3 regions of the Halomonas sp. BDJS001 genome follow, and region 2 is predicted to be linked to each of the others. Evidence: predicted binding sites of a transcription regulator. Region 2 holds the regulator's gene; each other region holds the start of a gene.
What was found. The regulator FNR, encoded in region 2, switches genes on or off when oxygen is low (the NO sensors DNR and NnrR bind a similar motif). The targets are predictions, from matches to a motif close to TTGATNTANATCAA.
Positions count from the first base shown of each region.

Region 1: a site for FNR is predicted at 3,172-3,185, ahead of ubiT (ubiquinone anaerobic biosynthesis accessory factor UbiT). Genes of this name have one in related genera too.
Region 3: a site for FNR is predicted at 2,579-2,592, ahead of OM794_RS10505 (ribonucleoside triphosphate reductase). Genes of this name have one in related genera too.

Region 1 covers NZ_CP110535.1:2,282,001-2,291,769, reverse strand. The annotation lists gene OM794_RS10480 (NnrS family protein) at 1-1,091, opposite strand, end outside; gene hmpA (NO-inducible flavohemoprotein) at 1,356-2,528, shown strand; gene ubiT (ubiquinone anaerobic biosynthesis accessory factor UbiT) at 2,597-3,094, opposite strand; gene OM794_RS10465 (c-type cytochrome) at 3,358-3,669, shown strand; gene OM794_RS10460 (cytochrome c oxidase subunit 3 family protein) at 3,751-4,317, shown strand; gene OM794_RS10455 (cytochrome C oxidase subunit IV family protein) at 4,331-4,633, shown strand; gene OM794_RS10450 (hypothetical protein) at 4,646-4,876, opposite strand; gene OM794_RS10445 (nitric oxide reductase activation protein NorD) at 4,888-6,831, opposite strand; gene OM794_RS10440 (CbbQ/NirQ/NorQ/GpvN family protein) at 6,841-7,653, opposite strand; gene OM794_RS10435 (cbb3-type cytochrome c oxidase subunit I) at 7,718-9,073, opposite strand; gene OM794_RS10430 (c-type cytochrome) at 9,112-9,564, opposite strand.
Region 2 covers NZ_CP110535.1:3,667,494-3,677,262, forward strand. The annotation lists gene ccoP (cytochrome-c oxidase, cbb3-type subunit III) at 1-757, shown strand, start outside; gene ccoG (cytochrome c oxidase accessory protein CcoG) at 989-2,425, shown strand; gene OM794_RS17130 (FixH family protein) at 2,432-2,965, shown strand; gene OM794_RS17135 (heavy metal translocating P-type ATPase) at 2,962-5,442, shown strand; gene ccoS (cbb3-type cytochrome oxidase assembly protein CcoS) at 5,439-5,678, shown strand; gene OM794_RS17145 (sulfite exporter TauE/SafE family protein) at 5,675-6,370, shown strand; gene hemN (oxygen-independent coproporphyrinogen III oxidase) at 6,446-7,879, shown strand; gene fnr (fumarate/nitrate reduction transcriptional regulator Fnr) at 7,962-8,708, shown strand; gene ttcA (tRNA 2-thiocytidine(32) synthetase TtcA) at 8,701-9,621, opposite strand; gene OM794_RS17165 (DNA polymerase III subunit epsilon) at 9,732-9,769, opposite strand, start outside.
Region 3 covers NZ_CP110535.1:2,293,323-2,303,091, forward strand. The annotation lists gene OM794_RS10495 (anaerobic ribonucleoside-triphosphate reductase activating protein) at 1-472, opposite strand, end outside; gene nrdD (anaerobic ribonucleoside-triphosphate reductase) at 543-707, opposite strand; gene OM794_RS10505 (ribonucleoside triphosphate reductase) at 752-2,494, opposite strand; gene OM794_RS10510 (U32 family peptidase) at 2,641-3,588, opposite strand; gene ubiU (ubiquinone anaerobic biosynthesis protein UbiU) at 3,598-4,593, opposite strand; gene hemN (oxygen-independent coproporphyrinogen III oxidase) at 4,835-6,220, shown strand; gene OM794_RS10525 (nitrate reductase subunit alpha) at 6,395-9,769, shown strand, end outside.

The DNA.
Region 1 (9,769 bases), 1.4 Mb from region 2:
GGAAATAACGCCAAGACGGGTGAACGCACCAAGGCGGCTAGTAGCATTAAGCCCAGCGCCACACCAATACCGGGCAAAGTGCGTATGGGGCGGCCAGTATGACCTAGCGAAACCCTGGCCATCATGGCCAGCATCATGGTGCCCATGCCACCAATCGTCAGGGCATGCACGGCAAGTTCAATACGCATCAGCCCCATGAGTGCCAAGACCCACATGACAAGCCCTAGCGGAATACAGGCGTAGCTGCCGTGCAGCCCCCAAAGTAAAGGTTCACGCCAGCTATGCAACCCACCCCAACGCGCCATGCGAACAGTGTTGGCCAACGCCGCTAAGAGCATCACTCCCCCCATTAATAAAGCAGGAATGGCAACCCCCAACATGGTGACCAGCTGCAGCACGACTACGCCAGCCGTACTCACCAGCGTCACTCCTTCGAGTAAAGCAATAGGTTCAGGTTTGGTGCGGCCCAAGCGATTGGCAGTGAACATGGCAATCACGCGCCCGCCCACTACGGTCATCATCAGTGTGATCAACAGTACGGCCAAGTAAGCGGCTTGGCGGATCAGCTCGGCGTCACCCTGCATCACCCCTAAGTGCATCGCCAGGTTAGCCGTGGCAAATAGCAACAGCACAGGTATAAAGATCAAGTTGCGCCACCGCTTTGCGGTAATGACCAGTCGCGCCATAACAATGGCGACCACGGGAAGAAATGCAAGGTCAACCGCCAGCAGCAGCCATCCTGGCAAATCCATGGGAAAAGCCATCAGCACTCTACCCAATAGCCATAACACCACCAGTCCCAATAGCGGCCCGCCGTTTAAGCTCGGCAATCCTGTCCAGTTTCGTACAGCGGTAAGCAAAAACCCTCCGATCACCGCTGCGGCAAAACCAAACAACATTTCATGCTGATGCCAGAACACCAGGCCGCCATAAGGGCGCAGCAAAATATTGCCATGCCAAAAGCCCAGCCATACCAGTAGAGATAAAATACTGAACAGCGCTGCCAACAGGAAAAAGGGCCGAAAAGCCAGCCGTAACAACGGCAGTTGCTTGAGCTTGGAGGCAGGTTGGGAGGAGGTGATAGTCGACATAGCATAATACCCCACTGAATTACTTGGATTTGCATTGTGCGCCAGGCCAATTACAAAAACCATGACAAGTATCAAAAATGCATCTTATAGACTCAGATAAGCTTCATCGTCGCTCGATACCAAGCGCTTTTGCACTGTATTAAGGCCTTGTTATTCAAATAGCTAGCAGCCCCTCTCCATAACAAGGCGCCTTCCTGGTTGGTATTTATAGTTTTTGACGTTAAGATGCATGTGTAATGAATCTTAACGATTGAGGTATTACCCGTGCTAACACATGAGCAGGAAAAGCTGATCAACGCGACAGCTCCCGTCGTGGCCGAACACCTGAATGCAATTACACAGCGCTTCTATCCGCTGATGTTTACCCGTTACCCAGAGGTAAAGCCCCTCTTTAATGAGGTTCATCAGCAAAGCGGTGGTCAGCCCCGTGCCCTGGCCAACGCCGTGTTGGCCTATGTGCAACTACGCGGTAATCCAGCTCAGGCGCGGGCTACTTTGGATATTGTGGTCAGTAAACACGTCTCGCTAGGCATTCTTCCCGAGCAGTACCCTATTGTCGGTGAATGCCTGCTGGCAGCGATTGGCGAAGTGCTGGGTGATGCTGTCACCCCGGAAATCGCCGATGCGTGGGGCGCCCTATATAACGAGCTTGCCGCCTTGTTAATTGACCTCGAAGACCAGCGCTATCGTGAATTTGAGCAGCGCCCGGGCGGATGGCGCGGCACACGCCGTTTCAAGATTGCCAGTACCCAGCAGGAAAGTGCTTTAATTCGCTCTTTTATCCTTGAGCCAGAGGATGGAGGTCGTGTGGCTGAGCATGAGCCAGGTCAGTATATCGGTGTACGCCTAACCATTAATGGCGAGCTGGTTTATCGGCATTACAGCCTCTCAGACACGCCAAATGGTCAAAGCTATCGAATCTCGATCAAACGCGAAGAACAGGGCCAAGTCAGCCGCCACTTCCACGATGTCTTACAACCCGGCGACACCTTGGAACTGCTACCGCCAGCAGGTGACCTCACGCTGATTGAAGGTGACGAACCACTGCTGCTTGCCAGCGGCGGCGTTGGGCAAACGCCCCTGCTCCCCATGGCAAGACATGCCTTGTCCCTTGGGCGGCAAGTCATCTATCTACATGCGGCTCTGGATGCCGACCACCAGGCCTTTAAAGGCGAATTAGAGGCGCTGAAGAGCGAGTATCCTCAACGTCTTAAGGCTGTCCGCATTCATGAGCGCGGCAACGAAGCCGAACATATTGGTCGTATCGACCGCAGCTTATTAGCTCACTACCTGCCTGATCTTAAGGCGCGCTGCTACTTCGTCGGCCCCCAAGGATTCATGACAGCGATTAATAGTGCGCTGTCTGAACTGGGTGTCGACGAGGATCGTCGCCACTTTGAGCATTTTGGGCCGTCTCGCCCACTCAACGCAGCCTAATAGTGGGCGGCCCCGGCACACTACCGGGGCCGATTGATAACAGCTAAAAGGCTGAGCTTACGAGCAAGTCACTCCCTGCGCGCCAAGCGTTCCAGGCCCACCAGCAACTCCCCCAATCGCCCCTGGGCAAGGCCTTCCTCACAGCCGTCAAGTAGGTTCTTGAGCGTCAACCCCAGTTCCGTATCCCCTTCAATGATTAAGCGACGCTGAAAAAACAGGCTGTCGGGATCTTCGCGACGCGTGGCCAAACAGAGAAATTCACGCCAGCCCCCACGAATAGTTGCCTCGCCCTTCTCGCGGCATAATAGCAAGCGCTGGGATTTAAGCGTCAGGCTGAGTGTCACGCCTAAATCCGCAATGGTGAGACTAATGCGTCGACCTTCCACCGCGTCAAACTCTCCCTCTGCGAGCGGTATAGCGAAGGTACGGTTGAGCAAGGGCTCCACAAGACGTCGCTTGATGGCAAAAGGAACCCGCGGATCAAGCGTACGAATCATTTGATGAGCGGTAACAGGCGGAGAAATGGAAAAAGCGGGCAGGGAAAAAGCCGAGGGCAGCAACAACATAACAAATACTCCGTGGTAAGAGACATCAGCGGTTCACACTTGGCGACTGATGCTAAGCGTTGCTCTGGCGAAGAGTGCTGATATGTATCAAGGAAGACTAAATATTGCGCCGACATTAAGATGCATATAAAATATTTCTTAAATTAACTGTTATTGATGAGCGCACTGGCTAAGAGATGCGCATTTGAGCATCCGCCTGGAATCATAGTGGTGCTGGCGATTTCTCCAGCGCCTTCGACCGTTAGAATGTGAGGAGAACCATGATGAAATCATTGTCTGCTGCCCTTATCGTCGCGGGTGCTGCCCTGGCGTTTTCAGCCGCCGCTCAGGCAGAATCTGATGGCGAGGCGGTTTATAACCAGGCCTGCATGGCCTGCCACATGACAGGGGCTGCTGGCGCGCCTATCAAGGGTGATGCCGAAGCGTGGGAACCGCGTATCGCAAAAGGCATCGAGACGCTTTATGAGCACTCGCTCACGGGGTTCAATGCTATGCCGCCCAAAGGCGGAAGCATGAATCTTAGCGACGAAGAAGTGAAATCGGCCGTTGACTTTATGGTTCAAGCCGTCGAATAAAACCAAGCGCTGTACAGAAAGTGTATGCCAGTATGCTGGGATGCTATTACCCCGGTGTAACACTCAACGCTTGGAGGGGTAATGAGTCGCGATCTGCCCAACCCCGGATGGGGGCCATTATCGGCGTTACCCGGCAATCCCTTGATGTGGGTGCTGATTCTTAGCGAAATGCTGGTTTTCACCGCTTTCTTTGCGCTTTACGCCGCCCAGCGCGCCCTTAACCCCGCCCTTTTCAATGCCTCACAACAACAGCTCGACCCTGTGTTGGGCGGCATCAATACGCTGGTGTTGCTAACCAGCGGGCTATGCGTTGCCTTTGCCGTGGAGGCAATAAGCGCCCAGCAACTTCGGCGCAGCCGACAGTGGCTAGGTGCTGCTATGCTGCTGGGTTTGGTCTTCTGTGCCCTTAAAAGCATTGAGTACGCTGACAAGTTTGCTGCCGGGTTAACGCCGGAAACCAACGTCTTTTTCGGTTTTTACTATGGCTTAACCGCATTCCATTTTGCTCACGTTGTGTTCGGTTTAGCGCTACTAGGCTTAGTGAGCTGGCGCACCTCTACCGAGAACGTAGAAACGGCGGCGGCCTTCTGGCATATGGTGGACTTGATATGGATTTTGCTCTATCCGCTGATTTATCTGCTTAGATAATCCTGAGGTAGCAATGACAGCACTCCCCGGTACGCGACGCTTGCTCATTACCTGGGCCTTATTAATGGCGCTCACCGTGGTATCCATGGTTTCCGCTCGGCTAGATCAGACCACCGACTGGCAGGCGCTTCCTTTATGGTCAGCCGCCCTGGTACTGATAGCGACCGGCTTCAAAGCCCACCGTGTGCTAATGGTCTATTTAAACTTGCGCGCCGCTACCTCAGCCTGGCAGGGGGTTTTTATTGGACTAACGCTGTTAACGCTAGCGCTGATTGCCTCAGGCTATCTGGTCGGTCGCTTTAACATAACAGGATAATCAAAGTGGCTTTCAGCGCAGCGTGGAATCAGAGCCCGAAGCCACCGAAGACCGATGCGCTGTATTGGCCCAGGCCTCCAGCAGACGGCCCAGGCGCATCAGGCCGTAAACGATAAAAGGGACTAGCAGCATTAGCGCCACGCCCCAATCACGGTTATTGATAAGCCACACCAGTGGCACAATGACGCCTAACGCGACCAAAAACCACAGGCTAATTGCCACGACGAAGCGCTGGCGAGACATGGAAAACCTCCTTAGGAAGCAATAATCTGGCGGTAGATACTCGGCAGGGCCAGGGAGAGATGCTCCGGCCGCTGGACAATGGCGTATCCACCTCGCCCGAACAGATGAGGAATATAGCGCCCCGCCTCCCGGTCAATCGTTACCCCGAACACGCGCACTTCTTCCCGTCGCGCTTCAAGTACCGCTTTGCGCGTGTCCTCTATACCATAACGCCCTTCATAATAGTCGGTATCGTTAGGCTTACCGTCGGTCAGCAGTAGCAGTAACCGGTGCCGATTGGGCCGTTTGGCAAGCGCTTTGGAAAGGTGCCGAATAGCGGGCCCCATACGCGTGTAGTGGCCTGGTTTGAGCGCTGCAATCCGCCGTGACACCCGCTCGCCCATTGGCTCATCGAAACTTTTCAGCGTATTGACCCAAACGCGGTGACGGCGGTGAGAGGTAAAGCTGTGAATGGCATAGTCATCGCCGCACCCTGCAAGGCCATGGCCCAAGACCAGCAACGCCTCTTTGGCCACATCCAGCACCCGCCGGTCTTCCAGCCAAGCCTCAGTGGAAAGAGATACATCGACCAGGATCGAAACCGCCAAATCCCTCGCCTGAGTGCGGCTAGCTTGATAGAGACGGTCGCTGGCTTCACCGGTCGCCGCCAGATCACAGCGGGAGCGAATGACGGCGTCCATATCCAGCTCGCTGCCATCCAGCTGGCCACGTAGCGTCTCACGACGCGGCCTAAGTGCTTCAAACTCGCGGCGGACTCGGCGAATGCGCCGTTTTGTCGTTTCATCCGGCTGCCAGTTCTCCCCCTCCTCGCTCTGCACATCGCTGTGTACCACACAGTGGTCAGGCATATAGATTTGCTTGCGATGATTCCATTCCGGATAGGTTTGGCGCCCACGCAGCCTTCCCCCACTCACCTCACCGGGCGCCAGATCAAGATCAAGCTTTAACTTGGAAGCCGCCTTCTTACGGTTAGCACTGAGCACAATTTCATCAATCTGATCGGCCGCCTGTTTGGCCTCATCATCGTCTTCATCCTCTACATGACGATTGAGATTGACCATTTCGGCCCAGGAAAGCATCTTTTCGGATGCATTGAGCATTAAAGAGTCATCGCGGTCGGCCTGATCCTGCTCGCGCCGGTCAGCCTTACGTTTACCGTGATCATCTTGTGGCGAATTCTTCCCTGGAATCGGTGCCTCATCATCTTCCTGCTCGGTTCGTGCTTGTTTATGGGTACCCAGGGCAACGGCTTGCCCCCATAGCGGCACCGGCAGTGGCGGCCGGTATCCACGCGGCGCATGAAACTTGTCCAAAGGCAGGAGCTCATTGAGGATGGCGATATGCATCACTTCGGCCCAGCCAGCCTCGGGCGGTGTTTCTCCCAGCAGGGCACAAAGAACGGATTCAAGCGCTGCTTCCATCGGCGGCAAGCGCTTGCGCTGGGGGCGAATGGCCAGCAATGCCTGACATAACCTGGCGTGACGCTGAGCGAGCCCAGGGAAGTGGGCCAACACTGCCCGAGTCGCCCGGTTTACTTCACGCAGTTGGAGAAGGTCTTGCTGTAGCGGATCGTCGACGACGTGCACATGCCGGGTCATCGCCAGATACGCTACCAGCCAAAGGTAGAGATCCCGGTTCAGGGAAGCCTCGGCGAACAGGGCAATGCGTGGTGGTAACAACAGGCTTTCTTCGTCACGGCGTGCTTGATCGAGCACCTCCTCATCAAGCCCAAGCCTTTGACGTAAGGATAAGCGATGCGACGAACTACGCCCCGCAATAGCAGCAACATCGATACCCGCCTCGCCCCCTCCGGCGCGGAAAAAGACGCCGAGCATAGGTCGCAGCGTTTCAAGGCGCACTGCGGCTTCGGGATGGTCTGGGTAGCTTGCCGCACTGGAAGCCCAACGGTGCCAATGGCGGCCTACAAACTCCTCGACTTCAAGAAAATCAAGCATGCCCTGCCCTCACCCAAAGGTTGCGTGAATGGCTTCCATCAGCCCTTCCTGAACATCTGCGTCATCACTCAGCGGCTCCACTAAAGTAGCCCGGGCAGCTTCCAAAATGGGCACCCCGGCAGCAATCAGGGTAGCGCAGTAAACCAACAGGCGAGTGGAAACACCCTCTTCTAAATCCTGCCCCTTCATGGCCCGCAGACTGGCGGCAAGATTGACCAGCGCGGCGCACTGCTCACCGGACAAACCACTCTCCCGCGCGACAATATCGCGCTCGACTTTGGGTGGTGGAAAATCAAATGACATGGCCAGGAAGCGCTGGCGGGTACTCGGTTTTAGCGACTTGAGAATATGCTGATAGCCGGGGTTATAAGACACCACTAGCATGAAGTCATCCGGCGCTTGGAGCAGCTCCCCGGTACGTTCCAACGGAAGTAGTCGGCGGTCATCGGTGAGCGGGTGAAGCACCACGGTGACATCTTTACGCGCCTCCACCACCTCATCGAGATAGCAGATACCCCCTTCGCGCACTGCTCGAGTAAGCGGGCCATCGACCCAGCGGGTCTCACCGACCTGCAACAGATAGCGGCCTGTAAGGTCGGCTGAAGTCAGGTCGTCGTGACATGAAACAGTGAATAGTGGACGGCCCAGCTTAGCGGCCATATGGCTAACAAAACGTGTTTTACCACACCCGGTGGGGCCTTTAAGTAACAGCGGCAAACGTTGACGAAAGGCGTGCTCAAACATAGCGCATTCGTTGCCGACATTCTCGTAGAAAGGTATTTCACGCTCATCGATAGGATTAGCGACAGAAGAGAGAGGCATGGGAAGACTCCATTGCCGGAAAATAAATAAAAGAAGCAAAAACGACCCCGCAGGGCCGTTAAGTTCAGGCCGAGCCTGCCCCAGCGGTAATTTGTGTGCCGCCGGCGGGCACCTGCTCACGCGCGGGCCCGAAGAAGGAGTAGAGCAACAAGATCGCCCCCACTGCCACGGCCACACCAGCGCCCAGACGCATAAGATAGAACAGGCCTAATTGATCCTGTACTTCCATGTAATTCATACCCAAGACGCGCTGCAAGTGAGTCTGCACGACCCCGGCGAAGGTCAGGGTAAAGGTCATAAAGCACATGGCACTGGTGACGATCCAGAAGCCCCACATGTTCAGCACTTGGTTATAAGGCTGCACACGGCGGATCTGCGGCATGGCGTAGGTAATCACGCCAAGAATCAGCATCACATAGGCACCATAGAAAGCTAGATGGCCATGAGCGGCGGTTACCTGAGTACCATGACTGTAGTAATTCACGAACGAGAGGGTATGCATAAAGCCCCACACACCCGCGCCGAAAAAGGCAATGGTTGGGCAGCCTAGGGCCCATAGCATGGCCGCTTTATTAGGGTGGTTACGGCTGCCCTTCCAGAACATGGTAAAGGCGAAGACCACCATGGCGAAGAACGGCGCCACTTCAAGCGTCGAGAAGATACTGCCGATGGGCTGCCAGTAGCCAGGTGCGCCAATCCAGTAGTAGTGGTGCCCGGTGCCCAGCAGGCCAGAGAATAGCGCCAGCCCAACAATGATATAGAGCCATTTCTCGATCACTTCGCGATCAACGCCGGTCATTTTAATCAGCAGATAACCCAGCAAGGAAGCCATGATCAACTCCCATACGCCTTCCACCCAGAGGTGAACCACCCACCACCAGTAGAGTTTATCTACCGCCAGGTTGGTCGGGTTGTAGAAAGCGAATAACCAAAATACTGCCGCTAGCCAAAGCCCCAGCATTAACACCAGGTTGATAGCGGTCTTGCGGCCCTTCAGCAGCGTCATGCTGGTATTGAAAAGAAACATAAGGAAAGAAATGGTGATGAGTATTTTCACCCAGAAAGGTTGCTCAAGAAATTCTCGACCTTCATGGATTCCGAACTGGTAGCCAACCAGCGCAGCAGCGCCAGCAAAAGCGAAGATCGCCAGCTGGATATACGCCAGATTAGGACTGTGAATTTCCTGTTCGGCTTCCTCTGGCATTAAATAGTAGGTACAGCCCATAAAACCGATCAACAGCCACACAATCAACAGATTGGTATGGCTGACACGCATGATGTGAAAGGGCATCACTTCAGCCATGAAGTTGGGCCAAGCATAGACAGCGGCAGCCAGCAGCCCGAAGACTATTTGTAGCGTAAATAGCGCCATGGCCACCATAAAAAAGGGTAAAGCAACCTTTTGGGTTTCATATTTCATTGTACGGTTCTCCTTGATTCATCCTTCGGCTGCTTGTTTCAGCCAGCAGGATGTGGGGGCCAGTCCTGGTCGTCGATGCTATCGGTCCACTCTAGGAAGTCGATTAACGAGTTCATCTCCTCTTCGCTAAAGTCATAGGAGGGCATCTGACGGCGACCTTCGATCCCCAATGGCTGGGCGCGGATCCAGGCATTAATACCTGCTCGAGCGGCCTCAGGATTTTTGTGGCCGCCATAACGCTCCCAGACGTTACCCAGTTCAGGAGCAAAGTAGGCGCCTTCCCCCATGATGCTATGGCAGTTGATGCACATACTTTTTTCCCACACTTCTTTACCATGTTTCACGGAATCGGTGAGGGTTTCGCTATCCGTGGAAACGTTGACCATGTACCAATGACTATGAGCCGTTAGCGCGGCAAATAGCAGGAAGAAGAACAGCGAACCACCGTAGAAAATATTGCGGGCCGCTGATTTAGTGAGACCATCAGCCATAAGCCATACTCCCTTGCTAGTCAGATCCAACCTTCGGCTGGGAAGCCAAAAGGCATGCGTTTATTAAGATGCATATTATTTACATTTTTAAGATTAGCAGAAGAATCCCTCTAGCAACATTGCCACAGGTCAATTTTTGGCAAGAGCGATACCCTTGGTAAATTTAAGATTACGAATTAATTCGAGCCAGAACGCGGCTGGGTTT
Region 2 (9,769 bases):
CGAAGAGTACGACAACCCACTGCCAAAGTGGTGGTTCCAGCTATTCGTTTTAACGGTGGTCTTTGCACTGGGCTATCTGGTGTTTTACCCCGGCCTGGGCAACTACGCAGGGCTGTTAGGCTGGTCTCAGGAGGGTCAATGGGAAGAGGAAGTTGCTCAGGCCGAAGAGCGCTTCACGCCGATTTTTTCCCAGTACCAGGAAGTCCCCATTCCGGAGCTTGCCGAAGACCCCGAAGCGATGCAGGTGGCTGAGCGCATCTACCAAAACAACTGCGCGGTATGCCACGGCTCCAACGCTCAGGGTGGTTACGGCTTTCCCAACCTGACCGATGACGACTGGCTATACGGTGGTGAACCAGAAAATATTCTGACCACACTTAACAACGGCCGTAATGGCCTTATGCCCGCCTGGCAGCAGTTGGGGCAGAACAATATCGAAAATCTAACCCAGTACGTTCTATCGCTTTCTAATGAAGAGCATGACGAAGAGCGGGCCGAACAGGGCGAAAGCACCTTTATGGCGGTGTGTGCTGCCTGCCACGGCCCAAGCGGAACGGGCAACACGGCTCTTGGTGCGCCTAACTTGACCGATGACATCTGGCTTTACCTGGCACCGGGCCAAGAAGTGGGTGACTCTATCCGTCAAACGCTGCGCAATGGCCGCAACGGCCATATGCCTGCGCAAGCGGCATATATCGGTGAAGAGCGTGTTCACCTGGTTGCGGCCTACGTGTATAGCCTGCGCCTGGCGGACTGATGGATCGCTGATAGCGGCAACCGTCAGTAACGCTAACCAAGCAAGGGTGCGGCCCCAAACCGCACCCTTTCTTTATACCCAACCCGATACAATATTAGCGAAGCACCAAAGACCGACTAAGCATCAAAATTAACTAAGCACTAAAATTTTACCAAGCACCTCGTTTCACTGAGCAATTCATTTAATGGAAGGGTGCCATCTCTCCTGCCTTCTGAGCCGGGAAATATCGCCATGGAAAAGATACCAAGCCAAGACGTCACACCGAACCCGGTGGGGCATCATACCCCCTCTGAAACGGTTACCCAGGAAATGTACGCCAAGCGTCGCCACATTTACGTGCGCGAAATTAAGGGTGTCTTCCAGAAGCTACGGCGCAGTGCCAACTGGGCGTTAATGCTGGTATTTTTTCTCTTACCGTGGATTAACATCGGTGATCGGCCGTTAATTCTATTTGACCTGCCTAACCGTGAATTCCATATTTTTAGCGCCACCTTTTATCCTCAGGAGTTCATCCTGCTGTCGTGGCTGCTGATTATCTGTGCCTTTGGGCTGTTTTTTATTACCGTGTTTGCTGGCCGCGTATGGTGTGGCTATACCTGCCCGCAAAGCGTTTGGACGTTTCTATTCATTTGGCTTGAACACCGTATTGAGGGTTCGCGCAACCGGCGCATTAAACTCGACAGCCAGCCAATGAACGCCGAGAAAGCTTGGCGCAAAGGGGGTAAGCACGCCGCCTGGCTGCTCATTGCCCTCGCCACCGGCGTCACCTTTGTGGGTTACTTCACGCCAATTCGCGATTTGGTGACAGAGCTCCCCACCTTTGAAGCCCACGGTTGGTCTTACTTCTGGGTCGGTTTTTTTCTGGTTTTCACTTACCTCAATGCCGGCTGGCTGCGCGAACAAGTGTGCATCTATATGTGCCCCTACGCGCGTTTCCAATCAGTCATGTTTGACCGCGACACATTGATTGTCTCCTACGATGAGTCACGCGGCGAACCCCGTGGGCACCGTAAGAAAAGCCTGAGCCATCTTGAAGCCCGCGAGGCTGGCTATGGTGACTGTATCGACTGCGAGCTTTGTGTACAGGTCTGCCCTACCGGCATCGATATTCGCGATGGGCTGCAGTATGAGTGTATTACCTGCGCCGCCTGTATCGATGCCTGCGACAGCGTAATGGACAAAATGGGCTATCCGCGGGGGTTGGTGCGCTACACTAACGAAAACGCTCTAGAGGGTAAAAAGAGCCATATTATGCGTCCACGCCTGATAGGCTACTTCACTGCACTGGTGCTGATGGTGGGCACCTTCACCTGGGCTATCAACGATCGCATGCCGCTCAATTTTGACGCTGAGCGCGAGCGCACCCAGCTCTACCAAGTGACTCGCGACGGTCAAATTAGCAATGTGTTTAGCCTGACTATCCGCAACCTGGATGATCAAGACCACGTCTATCAGCTCAGCGTTACCGGACTGCCCAATTTAACCCTGGATAGCAGTACGATTAGCGTACCCGCGGGGGAGTCGCGCTTGAAAGTGGTCACAGTGACCGCCAGCCCCGACGATTTACAGCAACCCAGCCACCCCATTGTATTCACGCTGCAGGCTCAGCAGGATGCGGATATTCGCCTTGAGCGCGAGACCAGCTTCCTGGGCGATATTAGGAGATAAAAAATTATGTCATCCCTGCCCTCTGGAGATAAGGTGACGCCTTGGTACAAGCAGTTCTGGCCGTGGTTTTTGCTCGGCATACTGTTTTCATCGATTATCGTCAGTACCGGCTTTGCGGTTATGTCGATCAAGAGCTTCGACGGCATGGTCGTTCAGGAAGATTATTACGAGCACGGCAAAGCCATTAACATGGTACTGGCCAAGCAGGAGCAGGCACGGGCACTCAACCTAAGCGCCGAGCTACGCCTTGATCCCCTTACCAGCGATATCGTGGTTGATTTACGTGGCGACGCGCGCCCGGACGAACTCTACCTTGATCTCATCTTCCCTACTGAGAACGACCGCGACCAGTCGTTTGTGCTCGAGCATGTCCGCGATGGCCGCTATATCACCCAAGGCCCCGACAATCTGCGCTACCGCTGGTATCTGCAGATTCAGCCTGAGCAGGAAGGCGCCGATTGGCGCCTTACCGGCGAAGCCACGTTCCCCAATGAACATAGCGTCACGCTACTACCGGGAGGACGCGAAGCGAGCGAATGAGCGACGTAACGACTGCCGCGTCCTGCTATCACTGCGGTAACCCGGTACCCGCGGGAGCGCCTTGGACGATTACCCTGGATGACACCCCCAAGCCGCTTTGCTGCCCCGGCTGCGAAGCGGTGGCTCATGCCATTGTCGATGGTGGCCTGGAGAGCTACTACCGCTACCGTACCGAGCTACCCGAACGTCCGGATGAGCGTCAGGAAGCCAAGGCCGACACCTGGTCGGTGTTTGACGATCCCGGCCTGCAGGCGCAGTTTGTCCACCCCGATGGCGATGAGGGCAATGTAAAAGCCACCCTCGCCATTGAAGGCATCACCTGCGCAGCCTGCGCCTGGTTGATTGAGCACCGCTTGAACGCCTTAACAGGCATTGCCTCCAGCGCGGTAAACTTGACCCACCACCGCCTGCGGGTGAGCTGGGATCCCCAGCAGTTGAAGCTCTCGCAACTGCTGGCTGAATTGGCTGCCATTGGCTACGACGCCCAGCCCTACGAGCCCGATCAAGCCCAAGCACGCCTGCAGCACGAAGAGCGTATGAATGTGCGACGGCTGATTATCGCCGCTGTGGGCATGATGCAGGTGATGATGTTCTCGATCCCGATCTATGTCTCCGGCCCCGGTGAAATCAGCGACGACTTCTACGCGCTGTTTCACTGGCTCTCCTTTGCGCTGGCCACGCCAGTGGTGTTTTTCTCCGCCCAGCCGTTTTTCCGCAACGCCCTGCGCGATCTGCGAACCGGCGTACTGGGCATGGATGTGCCGGTGTCGCTGGCGATTGGCGGCGCTTATCTTGCCAGCAGCTATGCCGTGCTATTCAACGTCGGCGAGGTCTATTTTGACTCGGTGGCCATGTTCACCTTCTTTTTGCTGTTTGGCCGCTACGTCGAGGGCCGCGCCAGACGCCGCAGTGGTCATAGCGGCAACGCACTCAGCGGAGTGCTGCCGATTTCGGCCACGCGCCTCGAAAGCGATGGCAGCGAGCGCATTCTGCCCGCCAGCGAACTCGCTCCCGGTGATCGCGTATTGATCAAGCCCGGCCATGGCGTGCCTGCTGATGGCATCATTGAGGAGGGTGAATCGAGTCTGGATGAATCGATGCTGACCGGCGAATACTTGCCAATCACCCGCCGCGTGGGCGACCCCATTACCGGCGGGAGCCAAAACATGGAAAACCCGCTGGTGATCAGGGTAACTCACGCCGGGCGCGATGCTAGGGTAGCGGGCATCGTCGACCTTACCGACCGTGCCTTCGCTAGCCGCCCTAGGCTTGCCCAGATGGCTGCCCGCATGGCACACCTGTTTGTGCTGCGTCTGCTAATAGTAACGGCTTGCGTGACAATTGCCTGGTGGTTTATCAACCCCTCGCGGATGCTCTGGGTTCTGCTCTCGGTGCTGGTGGTAACCTGCCCTTGCGCGCTGGCTCTAGCCACCCCCGCGGCCCTCACCGCAGGCCATGGACAACTGCGTAAGCGCGGCGTTTTGATCACCCGCGCCGATGCCATGGAGACACTCTCGAACGTTACCCGGGTGATTTTCGATAAAACCGGCACCCTCACCCGCGGCGAGATGCAGCTGACCCAAACACAGCCTCTTGGCGATCTCACCGCTGAGCGCGCACGGGCCGTTGCCGCCGCCCTTGAGGCCCACTCGGAACACCCCATCGCCCGCGCCTTTCGGCCCTTCCGGGATGCGACCCTGCAAGCCAAAAATATTCACAGCCACACAGGGCAAGGACTTGAAGGGAGACTAAACGGCGCCCGTTGGCGGTTGGGAAAGCCCGAATTTGCCGTGGACAGGACTGTGGATGACGCCGTGGATAGCGTTATAGCGGCACCCGCCAAGGGCCAGTGGCTGCTGCTTAGCGAAAACGGCGAACCCCGTGCCTGGTTTGGCCTGCATGACGGCATTCGCGACGACGCTGCCGATACCATCTACGCCCTCCAGGCCCAGGGCTTAAGCGTGGAGCTACTCTCCGGCGATACCCAGGATGCAGTGGAAAGCCTGGCAGACCAGCTCAATCTCACCACCTGGCATGCAGGCGTCAGTCCAGAGGGCAAGCTGGCCAGGATGAAAGCGCTTCAAGCCGAAGGCGAAACCGTGGTGATGATAGGCGATGGCATTAACGACGTACCGGTGTTAGCGGGTGCCGATGTGGCGATTGCAATGAATGGGGCGACGGATTTAGCCCGCACCCGCGCCGATGCGGTGCTACTCAGCCCCCGTCTTATGCGGGTTTTTGAGGCCATCGAGATTTCCCGGGCGACGAGGCGTATCATGCGCCAGAACATGATTTGGTCAGTGTGCTACAACTTTTCGGCGCTGCCGCTGGCGGCGATGGGGCTGGTACCGCCCTGGCTAGCCGCGATTGGAATGTCGCTTAGCTCGCTGGTAGTGGTCGGTAACGCCCTACGACTGTCACGCTGGCGCCCCCAGCCTGTACTATCGTCTGGCACTTCAACACCGGTAATCGCATGACGATTCTGTATCTGCTTATTCCGCTTTCGCTAATCCTACTCGGCCTCGCCGTCTGGGCGTTTTTCTGGGCGGTGAAGAATGATCAGTTCGACGACCTGGAAGGGCCGGCGCACCGTATTCTGTTTGATGAAGATGAGAACGACCTCAGCCCTGAGCAGCGCCGCCAGCGTCAGCAGGCGAAGCGCTCTGAAACAGCAGCGAGAGAGACACCCGACGACCAAGAGCCACGGCCATGAATCCGACGGGGCTCGATCTGCCGCCGCTCATGGCGGCATTTGTGTTTGGCTTGATGGGCGGCGCCCACTGCATCGGCATGTGCGGCGGTATCATGAGCGCGCTCACCTTTGCCGTGCCCCCCAGCATGCGCCATCCAGCGCGCATGGGTGGCCTGCTGCTCAGCTACAATGCAGGCCGTATTATTAGCTATATGAGCGCAGGCGCACTGGTTGCCATGCTAGGCACGCTGTTTTCGCTGTCCGCTACGGCGCGACTGCTACTTCAGGTGTTTGCCGCGCTGATGCTGATCCTGATGGCACTCTATATCGCTAACTGGTGGAAGGGGCTGCTCAAGGTCGAAGCCGTTGGCCGCCGCCTCTGGCGTTTTATCGAACCTGTGGGACGGCGCTTGATGCCTGTGGTGCATCTTCCCCAAGCCTTTGCCCTGGGGGCCATTTGGGGCTGGCTACCCTGTGGGCTGGTCTACTCCATGTTGGCCTGGAGCTTGGCGATTGCCGACCCGCTCCAGGGTGCCCTGCTGATGGGCGCCTTTGGGCTTGGCACACTGCCGGCGCTGCTGGCCACGGGCCTGGCCGCGCGCCAGCTCAGCCATTTGATTCGCCACCCGGCAACGCGCAGCGTGGCGGCACTGACGATTATCGCTTTTGCCCTGTGGCAGCTGTGGACGCTTTCGGCACACAACCTCCATTAGTATGACGTGGCTCAACGTTTCCCCCCACTCTGGGGGTTAGTCTAGCGGCATTTCCTAACGTCGGAGTGCCCCTTCATGCCCGTTCATGCCCCCGCTGCCTTGCCCATTGCATCTGCGGCAGCCGCCACTCCTATGCAGCCGGTATGGGATGAAGCCTTGCTGCGCCGCTACGACACTAGCGGCCCGCGCTATACTTCCTACCCTACGGCTCTGTCGTTTCACGACCAGTTTACGCCTGACGACCTGACCCAGGCGCTGGAGCGTAGCAATGCCAGTAAGCGTTCACTCTCACTGTATGTTCACGTACCCTTCTGCCGCAAGATCTGCTTCTACTGCGCGTGTAACAAAATCGCCACCAAGAACACCGCTCTGGCCGAGCCTTATATAGCCCGGCTAGACCGCGAGATGGTGCTGACTGCCCGCCACTTGAATACCTCACGACCAGTGGAGCAATTGCACTGGGGTGGCGGTACGCCGACCTTTCTCAGCTTGAATCAGATGGGTGACCTGATTGATCGCCTGGACGCCCGTTTTGGCCTTTCATCGTCTGCTGATCGCGATTACGCCATTGAGATAGACCCTCGCGAAGCGGATGTGTTTACCCTGCGTCACCTACAGTCGTTAGGCTTTAACCGTATTAGTCTGGGCGTGCAGGATTTAAGCCCGCTGGTGCAGAAAGCGATTAACCGCATTCAGCCTCGGGTACTTACCGAAACGCTGATGGAGGAGGCGCACCGCCTGGGCTTTCGCTCGCTCAATATTGATCTTATTTACGGGTTACCGTTTCAGACAGAAAAGAGCTTTGCGAATACGCTTCGCCAGGTAATTGACCTCAACCCCGCGCGTCTTTCCGTGTTTAATTACGCGCACATGCCGGAGCGATTTGCCCCCCAGCGGCGTATTAACGTCGACGACTTGCCGGGTGGCGAAGAGAAATTGGCAATTCTGCGCGCCACCATCGAGATGCTTACCGCGGCAGGCTACGTGCATATCGGCATGGATCACTTTGCCCGCCCTGACGATAGCCTGGCCATTGCCCAGCGCGACGGTTCGCTACAGCGCAACTTCCAAGGCTACTCCAGCCACGCCCAGTGCGATTTAATCGGGCTTGGCGTTTCGGCAATTTCGCGCATCGATGACGTCTATGCGCAGAACCCTAGCGACCTGGCGCGCTATGAAGCGGCGTTGGATCAAGGCAAGCTTGCCACCGTACGCGGCGTGCGGCTGAGTGACGACGACCTAATCCGCCGGGATGTGATTGAGCGGCTGATGTGCGATATGGGCATTGATCTGGCGGCGGTCAGCCAGCGCTGGAACATTGATGCCCCCCGCTATTTTGCACCCGCGCTGGAACGTTTACAGGGCGCCGAGCAAGATGGCCTAATCATCCGTAGAGGTGATCAACTTATTGCCACGCCCATGGGGCGGCTGCTTATTCGCCATTTAGCCATGGCGTTCGATGCCCATCTTTCTGGGCAAACGGGACAGCGCTACTCTAAGATTGTCTAATCATCTTATTGCAGGCATGCTAACGCCACTACAATAAGTAAGAATTTACTAATTTTACCCTGACCCACTCAAGGAGCATCGTATGTTGGAACCCATGAGCAGCCGGCGCTCGCTACTCCACGAAGCGCGCTGCCAAACCTGCAGCCTTAGCTCGCTGTGCCTGCCGCTTGCCCTTGAGTTGGACGATATGGGGCAGTTCGATGCGATTATTCGCCGCCGTGCGCCGCTGAAAAAAGGCGAGCCTCTGTTTCGCCAAGGTGACACTTTCACCAGCGTTTACGCGGTGCGTTCAGGGAGTTTGAAACAGATCACCGCTGAAGGTAACGGCAGCGAACAGTTGACAAACTTCTACCTGCCCAGTGAACTGGTGGGACTGGATGGCATTGACGAAGAGCACTACCCCGGTAGCGTTATTGCACTGGAAACCACCACCGTCTGCGAGATCCCTTTTGACCGTCTGGATCTACTCTCGGAAGAGATCCCTGAGCTACGTGGCCAGCTGTATCGCAGCATGAGCAAAGAGTTACGTGATGATCGTCGTATGATGCGTCTGCTGTCGCGTAAAACCGCGGATCAGCGGCTGGCGAGCTTCCTGATTACGCTCTCGGATCGTTTTCGTCGCCGGGGCTACTCACCCTATAGTTTTCGCCTCTCAATGCCCAGAGCCGATATTGGCAACTACCTGGGCTTAGCAGTGGAAACCGTCAGCCGCATTTTAAGCCGCTTTCAGCAGCAGAACGTGGTAGCGGTTTCCGGGCGAGAGGTCAATATTCTCGACATGCCGCGCTTGATTACCCTCGCTGAAGAGGAAGAGCAAACGGTTAGCTGACGTTAAAGGCCTGGATGCGCCCTGCCAGCAGTTCCGCCTGTTTGGCCTCTAAGCCTTCAAAATCAAACAGGCTGCGGTCTGCCAACTGGGAGGGCGCAATATTGGTCACCGCTTTAAACATGCTTTCCAGGCGGCCCGGAAACTTTTTGTCCCACTCGGCGAGCATCTCTTTGACCACCTGACGCTGCATATTGGGCTGTGAGCCGCAGAGGTTGCAGGGGATGATCGGGAATTCCATCAACCGCGAAAATTCAGCAATATCAGCCTCTTTGCAGTAAGCCAATGGGCGAATAACGATATTTTTTCCATCATCGGATAACAGCTTGGGCGGCATCGCTTTCAGGTTGCCGCCGAAGAACATATTCAGAAACAGGGTTTCGAGGATATCTTCCCGATGATGGCCAAGAGCAATCTTATTGGCGCCAATCTCTTCGGCAAACCCATACAGCGAGCCACGCCGCAGCCGTGAACAGAGCGCGCAGGTGGTTTTGCCTTCTGGGGTCTTCTCCTTCACCACCGAATAGGTATCGCGCTCGACAATATGGTACTCCACGCCCAGCTTATCCAGATAGGCAGGCAGCACGTGTTCGGGAAAACCCGGCTGCTTCTGATCCAGATTGACCGCCACCAGTGAAAAATTAACCGGCGCATTGCGCTGCAAGTTGCGCAGAATCTCCAGCATGGTGTAGCTGTCCTTGCCGCCGGATAGGCACACCATCACGCGGTCGCCTTCATTGATCATTTGGTAATCAATAATCGCATTGCCCACTTCCCGGCGCAGACGCTTTTGCAGCTTGTTAAATTCACGCTTCTGCTTGGCATCAGCCAGCTCTGGCTGGTTTTGCTCAGCGTTAGCTGGGGTGGCTACAACTGTATCAAGGTGAGCAGGATCAAAGTGATCAAGAGATTGCATGGTATAGGCACTGCCGAGGGTATGGTGAAGAGAAGAGGTGCTACACAGAAATAATTGGGGGCTATTCTAACAACACTCTTCGCCTTGACCCAACTACTCGTGGCTCCTCCCTAAGCAGCCTGTGCCATAACACGCTGCAGGCGCATAT
Region 3 (9,769 bases), 1.4 Mb from region 2:
GCAACTGCCAGATGCCGGGACGGCCGCAGATGCGGTCAAACGCTTTTCCGCGTCCTTTTACATCCAGCCCCACCCAGTCGAGGTGCGGTAATAGCTGGGTGAGGCGGTCAGGATAAGGGCCGGCGGTATGTAGTCCCACCTTAAAGCCCAATGCTTTCACTTCCTTTACTGCATCGGACAAATCGGCATTCAGGGTGGGCTCACCACCGCTGAAAACCACCGCCTCCAGCAGGCCTTGCCGGGTGCTCAGGAATTCCAGTATCGCTTGCCACTCCTGGGGTTCACCTCGCCGCGGCGGGATCATGTTGGGATTGTGGCAGTAGCCGCAGCGTAGCGGGCAGCCTTGGAGAAAGACAACGCACGCCAGATGATCGGGATAATCCAGGGTGGTCATGGGCACAAGGCCGGCAATCGGCAGCCGAGCCGAAGATAATTTAGTTGTGATGTCGTCAAGTGTCGTCTGCATAGCCATAGTGAGATCCCGCTGCTGGGGCGCCTGTCGCCAGACCCCCCAGCCGTCGTTAGAGAAAAGTGAAGGCTAGCTACCGAGAGACGGCGGCTTCAGTAAAATGGCGGCGCTCCTGGTGTTCGGCACGTTTGCCGATATTGAACTGACTTACCGGGCGGTGGTAACCCATGACACGGGTCCAGACTTCGCAGCGCTGGCGCTGCTCAGTGGGCAAGCTAGCATATTGGGAGGTTTGCATTAGCGTGTTCCTTAAACGAGGTGATAAAAAGTGAGGCAAATGCCTCAAGCCGTGGCGGCGTCGATTGCGCTCGCCGTTTTTGCCCACAGTGCTTCGTCGCACTTGGGGCAGAACTCATGTTCACCCGCCAGGTAGCCATGCACCGGGCAGATCGAAAAGGTGGGTGTCACTGTGAGGTAGGGTAAGCGAAAGTGAGAGAGCGCCGTTTTTACCAGCTTGCGACAGGCGGAGGCCGATGTAATCCGTTCGCGCATATAGAGATGCAATACCGTGCCACCGGTGTAGCGAGTCTGTAAGGGGTCTTGATGGCTCAGTGCCTCAAAGGGATCATCGGTATGGCCCACCGGCAATTGGCTGGAATTGGTGTAGTAGGGCGCCTCGGGTGTACCGGCCTGAAGAATGTCAGGAAAGCGAGTCAGATCCTCCCGGGCAAAGCGGTGAGTGGTGCCCTCTGCAGGAGTAGCTTCAAGGTTATACATATGGCCGGTCTGTTCTTGAAATTCGCGCATCCGCTCCCGGACGTGGTCAAGAAGATCCAGCGCCAGCTGCAGCCCTTGGGCGTCGGCTATATCGCAGCGATCCCCAGTAAAGTTGCGCACCATTTCGTTAAGCCCATTCACACCCAGAGTGGAGAAATGATTACGTAACGTGCCCAGGTAGCGCTGGGTAAAGGGGTAGAGCCCCTGATCCATTAGTTGCTGAATGCGCTCGCGCTTGAGTTCGAGGCTATCGCGCCCGAGCGACAGTAGGCGATCCAGCTCACTGAACAGCCCGGCCCGGTCGCCGGCAAAGCGGTAACCCAGCCGGGCGCAGTTGATCGTCACTACTCCCAACGATCCGGTTTGCTCCGCGCTGCCGAACAGGCCGTTGCCGCGTTTGAGCAGTTCACTTAAATCAAGCTGCAGGCGGCAGCACATGGAACGCACCATGTGGGGTTCCAGATCCGAATTTAGAAAGTTTTGAAAGTAGGGCAGGCCGTACTTGGCGGTCAGTGCGAAGAGCCGCTCGGCGTTGTCGCTTTCCCAGTCGAAATCATGGGTGATGTTATAAGTGGGTATCGGGAAGGTGAACACACGCCCGTGGCGGTCACCGGCCTCCATCACTTCCAAATATGCCCGGTTGATCAAGTCCATTTCAACCTGCAGTTCGCCGTAACTGAACGGCTGCTCCTCTCCACCGATAACCGGTACCTGTTGGCGCAAGTCGTCGGGGCAAACCCAGTCGAAGGTTAGGTTGGTGAAGGGCGTCTGGCTACCCCAGCGCGAAGGCACATTGAGGTTGTAGATGAATTCCTGAAGCGCCTGCTTGACCTGTGCATAGGTGAGGCCGTCCTTGCGCACGTAGGGGGCCAGGTAGGTATCGAAAGAGCTGAAGGCTTGTGCCCCGGCCCACTCGTTCTGCAAGGTGCCAAGAAAATTAACCATTTGCCCGAGGGCACTTGAGAGGTGGCGGGGCGGGTTGCTTTCGGCTCGTCCCGGCACCCCATTGAATCCCTGTAGCAGCAAAGTACGCAGCGACCAGCCGGCGCAATAGCCGCACAGCATATCCAGGTCGTGAATATGCAAATCACCTTCCCTATGAGCTTCCCCCACGGCGTGGGGGTAAATTTCATCGAGCCAGTAGTTGGCTATCAACTTGCCCGAGACGTTGAGGATTAAACCGCCCAATGAATAGCCCTGGTTGGCATTGGCGTGAACACGCCAGTCGGCGCGCTGGAGGTACTCATTGACCGTCGAGGCGACGTCAATATGATGCTTTGCTACCTGAACGCTTGTGGAGCTTTTCACCCAATTCGCCTATATATGCTAGATTTGATAAAAATAAATACTATATGTGGTGTCAAAGGGTAAGCGTTCAGGATTTTGCAATAAATGATCCAGGTCAAAAATGGTGGGGAAAAATAGTAAGGCGTGGTGGCGCCTAGACTATGGCTTTAGCCAATCATCGTGCGGGTGTTATCCATACCCGGTCGGCCATACCAGTAACCGTCGCAGATTTCAGCATCCACCAGTGATAAAGGGTCGGGCGTAGCTAACCTGCCGAGGCGGGCCTGGTCGAAAGCGGTGACCACTTCGGCCATGCCTTCTGCCCGTGGGCTGAGACGTGCCACTGATACCCCCATATCCGCCATGACCGTCAGTTCATGGCGCAGGTCCTGGCAGGCGCTGGAAAGGGTTTGAATACCGTTCAGGGTAAAAACATCCCGGGACTCTTGTGAACGTAGCACCAAGCCTTCGGGGTATTTTTGGCAGACGAACTTGCAGCGGTCTTTGGGTGTTTGGTGGCGCCGGGCGGTAAAACAGCGTGACGACCAGGCCAAGGGGAGATGCCCGTAGGCGAATACTTCACATGGGTGGGGAACACCTGCCTGGTGGCAGTCGTGAATAAGCTTGGTTAAGTCTTGCTGTGACATTTCCACCGGCGCTTGCCAGCGCTTCATTCCAGCACGTGCCATGACGCCCAGTGTCGCCGGGTTGTAGAGGTTGAGCGCAGCACCGGCGATAAAAGGCAGTCCGGCACTGGAGAGTCGTTGCAGGGCGCTTTGGTCATTGGCCTCGACGATAAAATCACCGTTGTCACACAGCTTGCGCAAGTCACGCAGGTCGGCTTCGGACTCGATCAGTGTCTGGCTGGCGAGTACTACCTGCTTGCCCGCCTGGGTGAGCTCGCGCCCAATGCCTAGCCAGTCGTCCAGTTTCATATCGCGGCGCCGCGAGCAGACGGTTTCGCCCAGAGTAATAATCTCTACCGGCCAGTCGGCTGCCTCGCGGTAGAAGTCGGCGTAGCGTTGCCGAGTCCAGTAAAAAAGCACCGGCCCGAGGGAGAGTTGAAGAGGGCCGGTTGATGAGGTCGGTGATGCGGGAGGTATGGTGTTCGGCATAGTAGGCTCCTATTTCCAGCGGCGCTCGTAGGCGCCTAGGGTAGTGATGGCACCTTCGGAAAGCTCGGCAAGGCCGGCCATCCAGGCGGGGTCTGGATCAAAGCGCTCAGGCTGAGCCTCTAAGCGGTTGAGCGCCTGACGCCAGATCCCGGCCACTTTAGAGACATAGGCGGGGCTGCGCTGACGACCTTCAATTTTGACGGCGCTAATACCCAGGTCGCGCAGCTCCGGCAATAGCTCCAGGGTATTGAGGCTGGTGGGTTCTTCGATGGCGTGATAGGTCTCGCCCGCCACCTCGAAGCGACCCTTGCATAGGGTGGGGTAGCCCGCGCGCTCGCCTTCGGCGTAGCGGTCGATAAGAACATTGTTAAGGCGCGACTCTAAGCCATCAGGCGTTTCTTCCCAACGGACATGGGCCGCTGGCGAGCAGACGCCCCGGGTATTGGGCGATTCGCCGGTCAGGTAGGAGGAGAGATAGCAGCGTCCTTCGGCCATGATGCACAGGCTGCCGAAAGCGAACACCTCCAGTTCTACCGGTGTTTGCTTTGCCAGGTCGCGTACCTGAGTGATTGACAGTACCCGTGGCAGTACGGCGCGCTTGATGCCGAAATGCTGGTGGTAAAAGCGAAGCGCTTCATGGCTGGTCGCCGAACCCTGCACTGAAAGGTGCCGCGAGATCTCGGGGTGATGGCGAGTAGCGTAGTCGAGCAGTCCCATATCGGCGAGAATCAGCGCATCCACGCCCAGTTCGGCGGCCTGATCCACGGCCCGAGTCCAGTGTTGCCAGCCATCGGGCTGGGGATAGGTATTAATGGCGCAAAAAACGCGTTTGCCATGTCGGTGGGCGTAATCGATCCCCTCGCGGGCACGTTTGTCGGTAAAGTTTAGCCCGGCGAATTGCCGTGCGTTGGTGATGTTCTGGAAACCGAAATAGACAGCGTCGGCACCTTCATCTACAGCGCGCTTGAGGGCGGGCAGGTTGCCAGCGGGACATACAAGCTCCATAGCGAGACTCCTTGCGGGAAAAGTCCGAGCATTTTAGTCACCTATTTTTTGTCGGCTTTTGACACAGGTCATATCGGGGTGGCTTTCAAAAGAGGATAACGCTGCAGAGTAGGCAAGCTGGATGCAGGCAGTTTTTAAAACGTATATTGTATGAATATTAACCAATGCTTGCTGCACCCACTTCCAGAGATCTTTTTCAGAGACCTCTTTTAGAGCCCCTTTTCAGAGACTTTTTTCTATCATGCAAGATGAACTGCTCTTCAATCGCCCCCTGGTAGAGAAATATGACCGCCCAGGCCCGCGGTACACTTCTTATCCCACTGCGCCCCAGTTTCATGCTGCGTTTGCCGAGAATGATTACCGTAGCGCCGCCGAGCGCAGTAATCGGGTCGCAGTACCCAAGCCGCTTTCGGTCTATGTGCATATCCCGTTCTGCAAAAGCCTGTGCTACTACTGCGCCTGCAACAAAATCATTACTCATAATACCGAGCGAGCCGCCGAATACCTCCAGTGGTTAAAACAGGAGATACGTGTTCAGGGAGCGCTGTTCGATACCACCCGGCAAATGACCCAATTACATTTGGGCGGCGGCACCCCAACCTACTTAAGCAACGCCCAGCTAAGCGAACTGATGGCGGCGCTAGACGAAGCTTTTCACTTCGCTGCACCTGAAGAGCGCGAATTCTCGCTGGAGGTAGACCCCCGCACCGTGACCCCCGAACAGGTGTACGAGCTCTACACGCTGGGCTTCAATCGGTTGAGCTTCGGGGTTCAGGACTTCGATCACGACGTGCAGCAAGCGGTCAATCGCGTCCAGAGTGAAGAGCAGGTGGTATCCCTGGTCAAGGCTGCCCGCGAGGCGGGGTTTGAATCGGTCAGCGTTGACCTGATCTACGGTCTACCACTGCAGACAGTGGCGAGTTTCGATACGACGCTAACCAAGATTATTGACCTGCAACCGGATCGCATTGCCGCTTATAGCTACGCCCATCTGCCCGAACTGTTTAAAGCTCAGCGGCTAATTCGCCCCGAAGACATGCCGCCACCCGAGCGCAAGCTGGAGCTGCTGGAGCTTACGATTAACCGCCTGACGGCCGCAGGGTATGTCTACATCGGCATGGATCACTTCGCCCTTCCGAATGACGAGCTGAGCCTGGCCCGGCAAAATGGCACTCTGCAGCGCAATTTTCAGGGTTACTCTACCCACGCCGACTGCGACATGATTGGGCTGGGCATTACCTCGATTGGCAAGGTGGGCGATACCTATAGCCAAAACGTCAAGGAAACTGCCCAGTATCAGCATCGCTTGGATGAAGGGCGTTTACCGGTCTTCCGTGGCTATCGCCTTAGCGATGACGACCGCCTGCGCCGCGATGTCATTAATACTCTGATGTGTCACGGCCGACTTGAATTTGCCGCTATCGAGGCCCGGCACAACATCGATTTTCGCAGCTACTTCGCGAGTGCCTTGGCGAGCCTCGAAGAGATGGCGGACGACGGACTAATTGCTTTGCGCGACCATGAAATCGAGGTGCTGCCTTCAGGGCGATTGATGATCCGCAATCTGGCCATGGCGTTCGACGCCTACCTGAAACCAACGGAAAACCGTTATTCGCGCACGGTGTAATTTCAACAGCGCCAACCGTCTATTCCTTTACGTTGGCCGCTCTATCACCTTGGGGGTAGATAGGGTGTATATGGAGGTAATCACGCAGTAATTCGCTTGTCGATCACGCAGAATCCACTCCATGGAACCCGCACTGTCGGGTATGCAAATTTCCGAGGAGCCTGGAGATCGACCATGAGTCACTTCATAGATCGGCTGAATTTCTTCCGCAAGTCCCGCGAGCCTTTTGCCAACGAACACGGTGAACTACGCAGCGAATCCCGTCAGTGGGAAGATAGTTATCGTGCCCGCTGGCAACACGACAAGGTAGTACGCAGTACCCACGGGGTGAACTGCACCGGCTCCTGTAGCTGGAAGATCTACGTTAAGAACGGTTTGGTTACCTGGGAAACCCAGCAGACTGACTACCCCCGTACCCGCCCCGACCTGCCTAACCATGAACCGCGTGGCTGCCCCCGCGGTGCCAGCTACTCCTGGTATCTGTACAGCGCCAATCGCCTGAAGTATCCATTAGTGCGCAAGCCGCTGCTGGCGCTATGGCGCGAAGCGCTCAAGGCTAACCCAGACCCGGTAGATGCCTGGGCATCTATTGTCGAAGACCCCGCCAAAACCAAACAGTACAAGCGTGCTCGCGGCATGGGCGGCTTCGTTCGCGGTAACTGGGACGAGCTCAACGAGCTGGTCGCTGCCTCTAACGTTTACACCGCCAAGCAGTATGGCCCTGACCGGATCATTGGCTTCTCGCCGATTCCTGCCATGTCGATGGTCAGCTACGCCGCGGGTAGTCGCTACCTCTCGCTGATTGGCGGCGTCTGCATGAGCTTCTACGACTGGTATTGCGACTTGCCCCCAGCCTCACCGATGACCTGGGGCGAGCAGACCGACGTACCTGAGTCTGCTGACTGGTACAACTCCGGCTACATTATTGCCTGGGGCTCCAACGTGCCCCAGACGCGTACCCCGGACGCCCACTTCTTTACCGAAGTACGTTACAAGGGTACCAAGACGGTCTCGATCACCCCGGATTATGCCGAAGTCTCCAAACTTACCGACGAGTGGCTTTCCGCCAAACAGGGCACCGATGCCGCCCTGGCGATGGCCATGGGCCATGTCATCCTCAAGGAATTCCACCTTGAGAACCCCAGTGCTTACTTTACTGATTATGTGCGCCGCTATACCGACATGCCGTTCCTGGTAGAACTGGAAGCGCGGGAAGATGGCAGCTTCGCACCGGGTCGCCAACTGCGTGCGAGTGATTTTGATGCTGCCCTGGGCCAGGAAAACAACCCTGAGTGGAAAACCGTCGCCTGGGACGAAACCCGTGACCAGCTGGTGGTACCACGCGGTTCCATCGGTTTCCGCTGGGGCGAAACTGGCGACGAAGTGGGCAAGTGGAACCTGGAATCGCTGGACGCCGCAGGCACTGAAATCAAGCCGTTACTAAGCCTGGCCAACCACCACGATAGCGTCGCGCGCGTGGCGTTCCCTTACTTCGGCGGTATCGAGCACGAGCACTTTGAGCACGTTAAAGGGGCGGGTGTCGGCGCGGCTGACGACCTGCTGTTCCACAATTTGCCCGCCAAACGCTTGAAGAGAGCCGATGGCAGCGAAATGCTGGCGGTCACCGTTTTTGATCTTATGTGTGCCAACTACGGTATCGATCGTGGCTTTGTCGGCGACGGCGAAGATGATGGCGCCACCTCGTTTGACCAGATTCGCCCCTATACCCCCGCGTGGCAGGAAAAAATCACCGGTGTCCCTGCAGAGCAGTGCACCCGCATTGCCCGTGAATTTGCCGACAACGCCCATAAAACCAACGGCCGTAGCATGATCATCGTCGGTGCCGGTATGAACCACTGGTACCACATGGACATGAACTACCGCGGCCTGATCAACATGCTGGTCATGTGCGGCTGTATCGGCCAAAGCGGTGGCGGCTGGGCCCACTATGTGGGGCAGGAAAAACTGCGTCCGCAGACTGGCTGGACGCCTTTGGCCTTTGGCCTCGACTGGCAGCGCCCGCCGCGCCATATGAACTCTACTTCCTTCTTCTATAGTCACTCCTCCCAGTGGCGCTACGAAAAGCTCGAGATTAAAGAAATTCTTTCGCCGTTGGCCAAGGCTGAGGATTACCCCGGTAGCCTGATTGACTTTAACGTGCGTGCTGAGCGCATGGGCTGGCTGCCGTCAGCACCACAACTGGACACTAACCCGCTGCGCCTGGCCAAAAAAGCCGAAGCCGCGGGTATGTCCACTGCCGACTATGCCGTTCAGCAGCTCAAGAGCGGTGAACTGCGCTTTGCCGCGGAAGACCCGGATGCACCAGAGAACTTCCCGCGCAATATGTTCATCTGGCGCTCAAACCTGCTGGGTAGTTCCGGTAAGGGCCATGAGTACATGCTCAAGTACCTGCTGGGTACTCGCCACGGTATTCAGGGTAAAGATCTGGGCGACTTCGGCGGCCAGAAGCCCGAAGAAGTGGTATGGCGTGACGAGGCGCCGGAAGGCAAGCTCGACCTGCTGGTGACGCTGGATTTCCGCATGTCCACCACCTGCCTCTACTCGGATATCGTGCTGCCTACGGCGACCTGGTATGAGAAGGACGACCTTAACACTTCTGACATGCACCCCTTTATTCACCCCTTGACTGCCGCCACCGACCCGGCCTGGGAATCGCGCAGCGACTGGGATATTTACAAGGGTATTGCCAAGGCTTTCTCCAAGGTGTGTGTAGGCCACCTGGGCGAAGAGACCGACCTGGTCACGCTGCCGATGCAGCACGACTCGCCAGGAGAATTGGCCCAGCCGGCGGTGATGGATTGGAAGAAGGGCGAATGCGCGCCGATTCCCGGCAAGACCATGCCATCGCTGATTGAGGTCAAGCGCAACTATCCCGAAACCTATGAGCGCTTCACCTCCGTAGGGCCGCTGCTGGAAAGTATCGGTAACGGCGGCAAGGGCATCGCTTGGAATACCGATGCTGAAGTCGAGCTGCTGGGCAAACTCAATCATCGCAAGCTGGATGGCCCGCATAAGGGGCGTCCATTGATCGACAGCGCCATCGATGCCGCCGAGATGATTCTGACCCTGGCACCGGAAACCAACGGCGCCGTGGCAGTAAAAGCGTGGGATGCACTCTCCAAAATTACCGGGCGTGACCACACCCACCTGGCGAGACCTAAGTTTGATGAGAAAATTCGCTTCCGCGATATCGTCGCCCAGCCACGCAAGATTATCTCAAGCCCGACCTGGTCTGGCCTTGAGGATGAGCATGTCTCCTATAACGCCGGTTACACCAACGTTCACGAGCTGATCCCTTGGCGCACCGTGAGTGGTCGTCAGCAGTTCTATCAGGATCATGCCTGGATGCGCGCTTTCGGTGAAAGCCTGCTGGTCTATCGTCCTCCCATCGATACCAAGGCGGCCAAAGGCTTCCAGCTTCCCGCCGACAACGGCTTCAAGAGCAAGGCGCTGAACTTCCTCACGCCGCACCAGAAGTGGGGCATCCACTCCACTTACTCGGACAACCTGCTGATGTTGACGCTTAAC